Regions from separate parts of the Saccharopolyspora sp. NPDC050642 genome, predicted to be linked through region 1. Evidence: riboswitches for the same ligand, from Rfam matches in the RefSeq annotation. Region 1 holds a riboswitch; each other region holds the start of a gene.
The links. A riboswitch is a leader RNA that binds a small molecule or an ion and turns the genes downstream of it on or off. The one in region 1 is predicted to bind S-adenosylmethionine.
Positions count from the first base shown of each region.

Region 2: linked by a shared signal. The riboswitch ahead of AB0H93_RS29085 (aminotransferase class V-fold PLP-dependent enzyme) and the one ahead of thrC (threonine synthase) in region 1 are both predicted to bind S-adenosylmethionine.
Region 3: linked by a shared signal. The riboswitch ahead of AB0H93_RS34460 (methionine ABC transporter ATP-binding protein) and the one ahead of thrC (threonine synthase) in region 1 are both predicted to bind S-adenosylmethionine.

Region 1 covers NZ_JBFAIN010000024.1:79,337-82,604, reverse strand. The annotation lists gene rpsT (30S ribosomal protein S20) at 176-436, shown strand; gene holA (DNA polymerase III subunit delta) at 508-1,494, opposite strand; SAM riboswitch class I at 1,591-1,723, shown strand; gene thrC (threonine synthase) at 1,736-3,004, shown strand; gene AB0H93_RS29575 (ComEC/Rec2 family competence protein) at 3,102-3,268, opposite strand, start outside.
Region 2 covers NZ_JBFAIN010000023.1:100,734-104,001, forward strand. The annotation lists gene AB0H93_RS29085 (aminotransferase class V-fold PLP-dependent enzyme) at 1-1,063, opposite strand, end outside; SAM riboswitch class IV at 1,104-1,219, opposite strand; gene ileS (isoleucine--tRNA ligase) at 1,367-3,268, opposite strand, start outside.
Region 3 covers NZ_JBFAIN010000034.1:9,035-12,302, forward strand. The annotation lists gene AB0H93_RS34450 (MetQ/NlpA family ABC transporter substrate-binding protein) at 1-25, opposite strand, end outside; gene AB0H93_RS34455 (ABC transporter permease subunit) at 104-787, opposite strand; gene AB0H93_RS34460 (methionine ABC transporter ATP-binding protein) at 784-1,800, opposite strand; SAM riboswitch class I at 2,045-2,132, opposite strand; gene rsmA (16S rRNA (adenine(1518)-N(6)/adenine(1519)-N(6))-dimethyltransferase RsmA) at 2,308-3,177, opposite strand.

The DNA of each region.
Region 1 (3,268 bases):
CCGAGCCGATGTGACCGCCGTCGCCCGCTCCCGCCCGCCACCATCGGCGCAGGTGGCCGCTGTTAACATGGACGACCGTGCCGTGCGGCATTCCGCCGTGGAGGAAATCTGCCCTGGGGCAGCGCCAACAACAGCGCGGCACGATCGATTCAACAGACTGAGAAGAGGCGCCACAGTGGCCAACATCAAGTCCCAGATGAAGCGGATCAAGACCAACGAGCTGGCCCGGCAGCGGAACAAGGCCGTGAAGTCCGCGGTCAAGACCGCCATCCGCAAGTTCCGCGAGGCCGCTGACGCCGGCGAGAAGGACAAGGCCATCGAGCTGCAGCAGGCCGCCAGCCGCGCGCTGGACAAGGCCGCCAGCAAGGGCGTCATCCACAAGAACCAGGCCGCGAACAAGAAGTCCGCGCTGGCGCAGCGCGCCAACCAGCTCTGAGCTGAGGCCTAGCTTCCGGCCCCCTTCCCGCCACGGGGAGGGGGCCGTTTGCATTCACGGGAAAGCGCGGGTCACGAACGCTGGTTGCGGAGCTCCACGAGCCGGAGGACGGTCCGCTCCAGGGCGTAGGTGGCGTCGGCGGCCATGCCCTTGACACCGGCGTTGACCTCCGCGACCGCCTGCAGCGCTTGCGCGAGGCTCGAAGCGTTCCAGCCGCGGGACTGCGCCAGCGCCTTCTTCACCTTCCACGCGGGCATGCCGAGCTCGCCCGCCAGCCGGAACGGATCGTTCCGGCCGCCCGCGGCGGCGACCCGGCCGATGGTGCGCACCGAATCGGCGAGGGCATCGGCGATCAGCACGTGCGGAACGCCGAGCTGCACGGCCCACCGCAAGGCCTCCAGCGCCGCCGCCCGATCACCGGTCACCGCCTTCTCCGCGACCGCGAACCCGGTCACCTCCGCGCGCCCGCGGTGGTAGCGGCGCACCGCCGTCTCGTCGACCTTGCCGCCGGTGTCGGCGACCAGCTGCGTCGCCGCGGCCGACAGCTCGCGCAGGTCCGAACCGACCGATTCGATCAGCGCGGCCACGCCGGCCGCATCGGTCTTCCCGCCGGCCCGGCGCACCTCGTCGCGGACGAACGCCTCCCGCTCCGCGGGCTTGGTGATCTTGTTGCACTCGGTGACGCGCGCGCCGAGCTTGCGCAGCGCATTGGGCAGTTCCTTGGCGTGCTTCGACCGGCCGCCGCCGGTGTGCACGACGACGAGCGTGACCCCGTCCGCCGGCTGCCGGGCGTACGTCAGCAGCGCTTCGGCGATCTCCTTGCCCGCGTCCTGCGCGGACTCCACGGCCAGCACCCGGCCCTCGGCGAACAACGACGGGCTGAGCAGCTCCGCCAACTCCGGAGGAGTGAGTTCACTCACCTTCACCCGGCGCAGCTCGGCCTCCGGGTCCACGGCGCGGGCCGCTCCGACGGCCGCCCACAGCGCGCGTTCCACCAGCAGTTCTTCGTCGCCGATAACCAGATGCAGCGGATCGGGGACCACGGCCGGTGCGCTCATGCACGCATCGTCGCACGCACCCGCGACTGTCCCGCCATCTGGATCGTGCTGGCCAGAACCCGGCGCGGTCCACTAGCGTTGCCAGCACAACCGAATAGCTCATCCAGAGGGGCAGAGGGAACGGCCCGATGAAGCCCCGGCAACCGTTCGTCAGCGAATCGTGATTTCACCCGCGAGGTCTCTGACGAAAGCGGTGCCAATTCCGACCCGTCCGCGGGACAGATGAGGAGAGGACCTCGCGATGACCGCTGCTGCCCATGCCCAGAATTCGGCGAAGAAGACCTACGACCTGGGCAATGCCGTCGAACTGGTGTCCAAGGAAGAGGGCCACCGGCAGCCGCTGGCCCCGGAATTCGTCTCCTTGGAAGACTTCTCCCCGCTCGAGGTCGCCTACGACTTCGGCCGGATCCGCCGCGAGGACATCGAGGCCGGCCCGCGTTCCATCTGGCGCTACAAGCAGCTGCTCCCGGTTCCCTCCAACGTCGAGGAGCACCCGAACACCGACCCGGGCTGTACCCGGCTGATCCGGGCCGACAACCTCGCGAAGGCGTTGGGCGTCAAGCGGATCTGGATCAAGGACGACACCGGCAACCCGACCCACTCCTTCAAGGACCGCGTCGTCGCGGTGGCGCTGGCCGCCGCCCGCGAATTCGGCTTCAAGGTGCTGGCCTGCCCCTCCACCGGCAACCTCGCCAACGCGGTGGCCGCAGCCGCGGCCCGCGCCGGCTGGGACTCGGTGGTGCTGGTGCCCAAGACCCTGGAGCGCGCCAAGATCCTGATGAGCGCGGTCTACGACGGTTCGCTGCTGGCCGTCGACGGCAACTACGACGACGTGAACCGGCTGGCCACCGAGCTCGCCGCCGAGCACGAGGACTGGGCGTTCGTCAACGTCAACGTCCGGCCCTACTACTCCGAAGGCTCGAAGACGCTGGCCTTCGAGGTCGCCGAGCAGCTCGGCTGGCGCATCCCCGAGCAGATCGTGGTGCCGATCGCCTCCGGCTCGCAGCTGACCAAGGTCTACAAGGGATTCAACGAGCTCGGCCAGGTCGGCCTGGTGGAGCCGAGCCCGGTGCGGATCTTCGGCGCGCAGGCCACCGGCTGCTCCCCGGTGTCGACGGCGTACAAGAACGGCCACGACGTGGTCCAGCCGGTGCGGCCGGACACCATCGCCCGGTCGCTGGCCATCGGCGCTCCCGCCGACGGCCCCTACGTGCTCGACATCGTGCGCAAGACCGGCGGCGCCATCGAGGACGTCACCGACGACGAGGTCCGCGACGGCATCCGGCTGCTGGCGCGCACCGAGGGCATCTTCGCCGAGACGGCCGGTGGGGTCACCGTGGCCACGGCGAAGAAGCTCATCGAGGCGGGCAAGATCGACCCGGATGCCGAGACCGTGCTGCTGATCACCGGTGACGGCCTGAAGACCCTGGACGCGGTGCAGGACCAGATCGGCCCGAAGGCCACCGTCGCGCCGACCACCGAAGCGGTCAATCAGGCGCTCGGCCTCTGAGCCGACGACCTGATTCGAGGACGCGGCGTCACCGCACGGCGGTGGCGCCGCGTGTTCGTCCACAAGGGACGAACACGGACGCTCGGGTCGCCTCGTCCTACGACTCGCCTGCGCGCAGCGGGTCGCCCCGGGCTACGTAGCGGGGGCCCTGCGGGCCGGGCAGGATCGCGATATCTCCTTCCTGATCGGTGCGCAGCACCTTCGTGCCCGCACGGGTGAGGTTGTCGACGATGAACGGGCTGGGGTGCCCGTAGGTGTTGCCGG
Region 2 (3,268 bases), on a different contig from region 1:
CCAGCAGGCCGGGGTCCTGACCGTCGATGGTGAAGCTCACCACGCCGACCCGGTCGTGATCGGCGTCGAACAACCGCAGCTCGCGCAGCCCCGGCACGCCGCGCAGCCCGGCCCGCAGCCGGCGCAGCAGCGTCTCCTCGTGCTCGACGACGTCCGGCCAGTTGGCCGCGAGGGTCTCGCAGGCCTTGGCCAGCGCGTGCACGCCGACGGTGTTCGGCGAACCGGCCTCGTGCCGCTCCGGCCCGGTCGTCCAGCTGACCGACCGCTCCTGCACCAGCCGGGTCGCGCCGCCGCCCGCCAGGTACGGCTCGGCGGCGTTGAGCCAGTCCGCGCGGCCGATCAGCGCGCCCGCGCCGAACGGCGCGTAGAGCTTGTGCCCGGAGATCGCGACGTAGTCGACGTCGAGCTCACCGATCCGCACCGGCCGGTGCGGCGCGAGCTGCGCGGCGTCCAGCACGGTGCGCGCCCCGCGCCGGCGGGCCACCTTCGCCAGCTCGGCGACCGGCCACACCTCGCCGGTGACGTTGGAAGCGCCCGTGATCACCGCCAGCCGCGGCCCCTCCGGGCATTCGGCCAGCGCGGCGTCGAGCGCGGCGACCGCGTCCGCCGGGGTCTCCGGCGCGGGCAGGCGGCGCACCCGCGGGCCGGACCAGGGCAGCAGCGCGGCGTGGTGCTCGGTGTCGAAGACGACGACGGAGGTGCCGCGCGGCAGCGCCCGCCCCAGCAGGTTCAGGGCGTCGGTGGTGTTGCGCGTGAAGATCACCGAGTCGGTGCGCCGGGCGCCGACGAAGGTCCGGAGCTTGTCCCGGGCGCCCTCGTAGACCCGGGTGCACACCTGGGAGGCGAACCCGGCGCCGCGGTGCACGCTCGCGTACCAGGGCAGCAGCTCGTTCACCGCCGACTGCACCGGCTCCAGACAAGGCGCGCTCGCCCCGTGATCGAGGTTCGCGTATCCGATGTGCTCGCCGGTGACCAGCGGGACCTGCAGCGAGCGACCGACGACAGCGGGGATCCGGTAGTCCACATCGGACTGCTTCGGGATGTCGATGACGGCAGAAGACATGACGGCCTCCTCGGGGGCCTCATCGGACCCGCCCAGGAGGGGTCCGCGCTTGCCGGATCGCCCTGCACGACCGGCCAGGTCCTCACCCGGGGCACCCCACCGCGGTTGGAGGGTTGCCGGCCAGCAAGCCGGGGCTTGACGCTGGCACTCATGACCTTCGACTACGGACCTTAGAAAACCGCCGCGGCACCGGACAACAGCAATCCCGGATCGTGGGAGCGGCCTTGGTCACACCGACCCGGGAAGCGCGAAGGGCGCTTCCCGCCGGGAAATCCGGCGGAAAGCGCCCTCGACCTCGCGGGATCAGGCCTTGGTGACGCCGATCTTGATCTCGGTGCCGTCACCGACGGTGCCGGTGAAGCCGTCCGCCACGTCGCCGGACTCGACCGCGTTCGCCAGCGTTTCGGCCGCGATGAACTCGCGGTGCTCGGCGACGGCCGACAGGACCTCGGCCGGGGCCGAGATCGCCACCGCGATCCGGTCGGAGACCTGGAAGTCCGCCTCCTTGCGGGCCTGCTGGACGACCCGGACCACGTCGCGGGCCAGGCCCTCGGCCGCCAGCTCCGGGGTCACCTCGGTGTCCAGCACCACCAGGCCCTTGCCGCCGGGCAGCGCCGAGGCCGCGCCGGGGTCGGTGGAGACCAGCCGCTCGTCGAACTCGTTCTCCTGCAGCTCGATGCCGGCCGCGACCACGGTTCCGCCGGTGCGCTGCCACTCGCCCGACTTCACCGCCTTGATCACCTTCTGCACGTCGCGGCCCAGCCGCGGACCGGCGGCCCGCGCGTTCACGGCGATCTCGAAGTGACCGTGCGCGGCGACGTCGGTGCTCAGCTCCAGGTCCTTGACGTTGACCTCGTCGCGGATCAGGTCCGCGAAGGGCCGCAGCGCCTCCGCGTCCGGGGTGGCGACCACGAGCTTGGCCAGCGGCAACCGCACCCGGAGGTTGTTGGACTTGCGCAGCCTCGACACCGACGAGCACACCTGGCGCACCTCGTCCATCGCGGTCACCAGCGCGGCGTCCGCGGGCAGTTCGTCGACCAGCGGCCAGTCCGCCAGGTGCACCGAGCGGCCGCCGGTCAGCCCGCGCCAGACCGCCTCCGCGGTCAGCGGCAGCATCGGCGCCACCACCCGGCAGGTCACCTCCAGCACGGTGTGCAGCGTGTTGATCGCGTCCCGGTCGCCCGCCCAGAAGCGGTCGCGGGAACGGCGCACGTACCAGTTGGTCAGCACCTCCAGGAAGTCCCGCACGTCCGAGCAGGCGCCCGCGAGGTCGAAGGAGTCCATTGCGGACTGCACGTCGCCGACCAGCTCGTGCGTCTTGGCCAGGATGTACCGGTCCAGCACGTGCTTGCTGTCCACCTTGGACTCACCGGAGACGCCCTCGGCGTTGGCGTACAGCGCCAGGAAGTACCAGGAGTTCCACAGCGGCAGCACCGCCTGGCGCACCGCGTCCCGGATGCCGCGCTCGGTGACCACCAGGTCGCCGCCGCGCAGGATCGGGCTGGCCATCAGGAACCAGCGCATCGCGTCGGAGCCGTCGCGGTCGAAGACCTCGTTGACGTCCGGGTAGTTGCGCTTGGACTTCGACATCTTCAGGCCGTCGTCGCCCAGCACGATGCCGTGCGCCAGCACGTTGGTGAACGCCGGCCGGTCGAACAGCGCCGTCGCCAGCACGTGCAGCAGGTAGAACCAGCCGCGGGTCTGGCCGTTGTACTCGACGATGAAGTCGCCCGGGTAGTGGTGCTCGAACCACTCCGAGTTCTCGAACGGGTAGTGCACCTGGGCGAACGGCATCGAGCCGGACTCGAACCAGCAGTCCAGCACCTCCGGCACCCGGCGCATCGTCGACTTCCCGGTCGGGTCGTCCGGGTTCGGCCGGGTCAGGTCGTCGATCTCCGGGCGGTGCAGGTTCGCCGGCCGCACCCCGAAGTCGCGCTCCAGCTCGTCCAGCGAGCCGTAGACGTCGGTGCGCGGGTAGGCCGGGTCGTCGGAGACCCACACCGGGATCGGCGAACCCCAGTACCGGTTCCGGGAGATGTTCCAGTCGCGGGCGTTCTCCAGCCACTTGCCGAACTGGCCGTCCCGGATGTGCCCCGGCACCCAGTTGATCTGCCGGTTCAGCTCGACCATCCGGTCCTTGAACTGGCTGACCGCCACGAACCAGGACGACACCGGACGCTGGATGAGCGGGTTGTCGCAGCGCCA
Region 3 (3,268 bases), on a different contig from region 1:
CCAGGGCGGCAAAACGCAAACGCATCAGAGTTCGTCCTTTCTGGACAGTGGTTGGGAGGTCGTCCCAAGCAGGAAGAGGTTCGGGTGGGCGTCGCCCACGAGGTCAGCTCGTCGCGGTCCGGCGCCGGTCGACGAGCTTCGCGGTCCGGTCGGTGATCAGCTGCATCGCGAAGGCCAGCACGCCGAGCACGACCACCGATCCCCACAGGATCCGGTCGTCGTAGCCCTGGTAGCCGTCCTGGATCGCGGTCGTGCCCAGCCCGCCGCCGCCGATCGCGCCGGCCATCGCGGCGTAGCCGACCAGCGCCACGGCGGTGACGCCGACCGCGCCGACCAGCGCGGCCCGCGCCTCGCCGAGCAGCACCGTCCACACGATCCGCAGCTTGCTCGATCCGGTCGTGATCGCAGCCTCGACCACGGTGAAGCTGACCTCGCGCAACGCGTTCTGCGTCAGCCGCGCGAAGAACGGGATGGCACCGATGGTCAGCGGCACGATCACCGCGGTGCTGCCGATCGACGTGCCGATCACCAGCCGGGTGAACGACGCCAGCACCACCAGCAGAACGACGAACGGCACCGAACGCACCACGTCGACGACCACGCCGAGCACCCGGTACAGCACCGGCTTCGGGTTCAGGCCGACCGGCGAGGTCAGGTGCAGCAGCACCCCGAGCGGCAGGCCTCCCAGCACCGCCAGCAGGGTCGACACCAACACCATGTAGAGCGTGTCGATCGTCGCTTCACCAAGAATTCCAAGGACCTCCGACCAGGGGGTCACATCACTCACGCAGCAGCTCCGTCAACGCACACCGGGGCGCGTCGCACATGCGCGTCCCGCTCGACCATCCACTTCAGGGCCGCCTCGGCTCGCTCGCCGGTCAGGCCGACCTTGAACTTAGCCACGGGCGTGTCACCCAGCCTGGTCAACCCGCCGCCCAGGATCGCGAGCTCGACCCCGAACCGGCCGGCGGCCTCCGGCAGCAACGCGCCGACCGCGGCGAAGCCGACCAGCACGACCTCGGCGACGACGTCGTGCCGGCCGCCGGGCCGCAGCGAATCGCCCTGGTCGGTGCCGGGCAGCAGCGTGTCGCCCACCCGGCTGCCGGGCTCGGCGACGAGGTCGATGACCTTGCCGTGCTCGACCACCCGGCCGTCCTCCAGCACCGCGACGTCGTCGGCGATCTTGCGCACCACGGCCATGTCGTGGGTGACCACCAGCACGGTGACGCCCAGTTCGGCGCGGGCGCGGTCCAGCACCGTGAGCACCGAGTCGGTGGTGCTCGGGTCGAGCGCCGAGGTCGGCTCGTCGGCCAGCAGCACCGACGGCTTGGCGGCCAGCGCACGCGCCACCGCGATCCGCTGGCGCTGCCCGCCGGAGAGCTGGTCGGGGTAGACGGAGGCCTTGTCGGTCAGGCCCACGAGGTCCAGCAGCTCGCCGACGCGGGTGCGCCGCTGCGGGCCGCTGACACCGGCCGCTTCCAGCGGCAACGCGACGTTGCCCGCGGCGGTGCGCTGGCGCAGCAGCGAATCGCCTTGCGGCACAACGCCGATCTGGCGACGCGCCGCGCGAAGCGCCTTGCCGCCGAGGGAAACGAGGTCGGTGCCGTCGACGCGGATGGCGCCGCCGTCCGGCTTCTCCAGCAGCGCGATGCACCGGGCCAGGGTCGACTTGCCGGCCCCGCTCGGACCGACCACCCCGCACACCGCACCGGCCGAAACCTCCATCGACACGCCGTCGAGGGCGCGGACGGTTCCGTTGTTGTGCTGGAAGGACTTGGTCAGGTTCTCGACTGTGATCACGATCGGCTCCACATCAGCTCGCGACGGCCGCGCGCACGACAGGGCGGCAGGCCAAGGAACTTCGGAAAGGGAGGAAGAGCTGGGTCACATCTCGCGACGACAGGCGGTGGTGGTGCGACGCCCGTGGTCGATGACGCGACGCTGCGTCAGCAGCCTCCGGATGTGGTTCTGCCGGGATCGGGCCAGCTGAGCTCGGGTCTGACCCGCAGGCGGGCTGGCTAACAGCGCGTTGGAATCCACAACAACTCCATCGGTCCTGGCGTTAGCACCTGCCCATCGGGTGGTTGCTGCGGCGTCGCGGAGCCAGGTCTCTCGGCCGCTCGGGATGGATTTCCCGAATAGTAGACCCCACTGGCGGATTCCAGCGCAAGTTGATAGTCGTCACTTTCCGAAATCGTCCGCCAAATCACACACCCGGACGAGCGGGAATTTTCCTGGCACCGCAGGTGTTCTCGGTGACTCCGAGTAGTGGATCGACCTCGGTTGGCAAGCGCCCGGACGGGTGGTTCAGCGGCCGCTCTCGGTAGCCGCGGCCTCCGCGATGCGCGCGAAGTCGGCGATCTCCAACTGCTCACCGCGAATCGACGGATCCACCCCGGCGGCCCGGAGAAATTCCTCCGCGCGCGCCGCGGACCCGGCCCAGCCGGACAGCGCGGCGCGCAACGTCTTGCGCCGCTGGGCGAACGCCGCGTCCACCACCCGGAAGACCTCCGCGCGCGGCGCGGTCGACGGCGGTTCGACGCGCTCGAACGACACCAGCCCGGAGTCCACATTGGGCACCGGCCAGAACACCTTGCGCGGCACCGGACCCGCGCGCCGCACGTCGGCGTACCACGCGGCCTTGGCGCTGGGCACGCCGTAGACCCGGCTGCCCGGCTTGGCTGCCATCCGGTCGGCGACCTCGGACTGCACCATGACCAGGCCGTGCCGCAGGCTCGGCAGTTCGGCCAGCAGGTGCAGCACCACCGGCACGGCGACGTTGTACGGCAGGTTCGCGACCAGCGCGGTCGGCGGCGCCGGGAAGTCCGCGGCGGTCACCCGCAGGGCGTCGGCCTCGATCACGGTGAGCCGGCCGGCCAGCGCCGGGGCGAACTCGGCGGCGGTGCGCGGCAGCCGCGCGGCGAGCACCGGATCGATCTCGACGGCCGTCACGGCACCGGCGGCCGGGAGCAGGGCGAGCGTCAGGGAGCCCAGGCCGGGTCCGACCTCCAGCACGACGTCGTCCGCCGTGACCGACGCCGAGGCCACGATGCGGCGCACCGTGTTCGGGTCGTGCACGAAGTTCTGGCCGAGCTTCTTCGTCGGGCGGATGTCGAGCTCCTCGGCCAACCGGCGCACGTCGGCCGGGCCGAGCAGAGTCGCCTGCTGGTCGTCCACACGGAAAAACTACCCGCGCCCGGAAGCCACCGTCCCCGCACCCCGACCAGCAGAACCACGAAGGGCACCTACCACCGGCTCATCCGGCGAG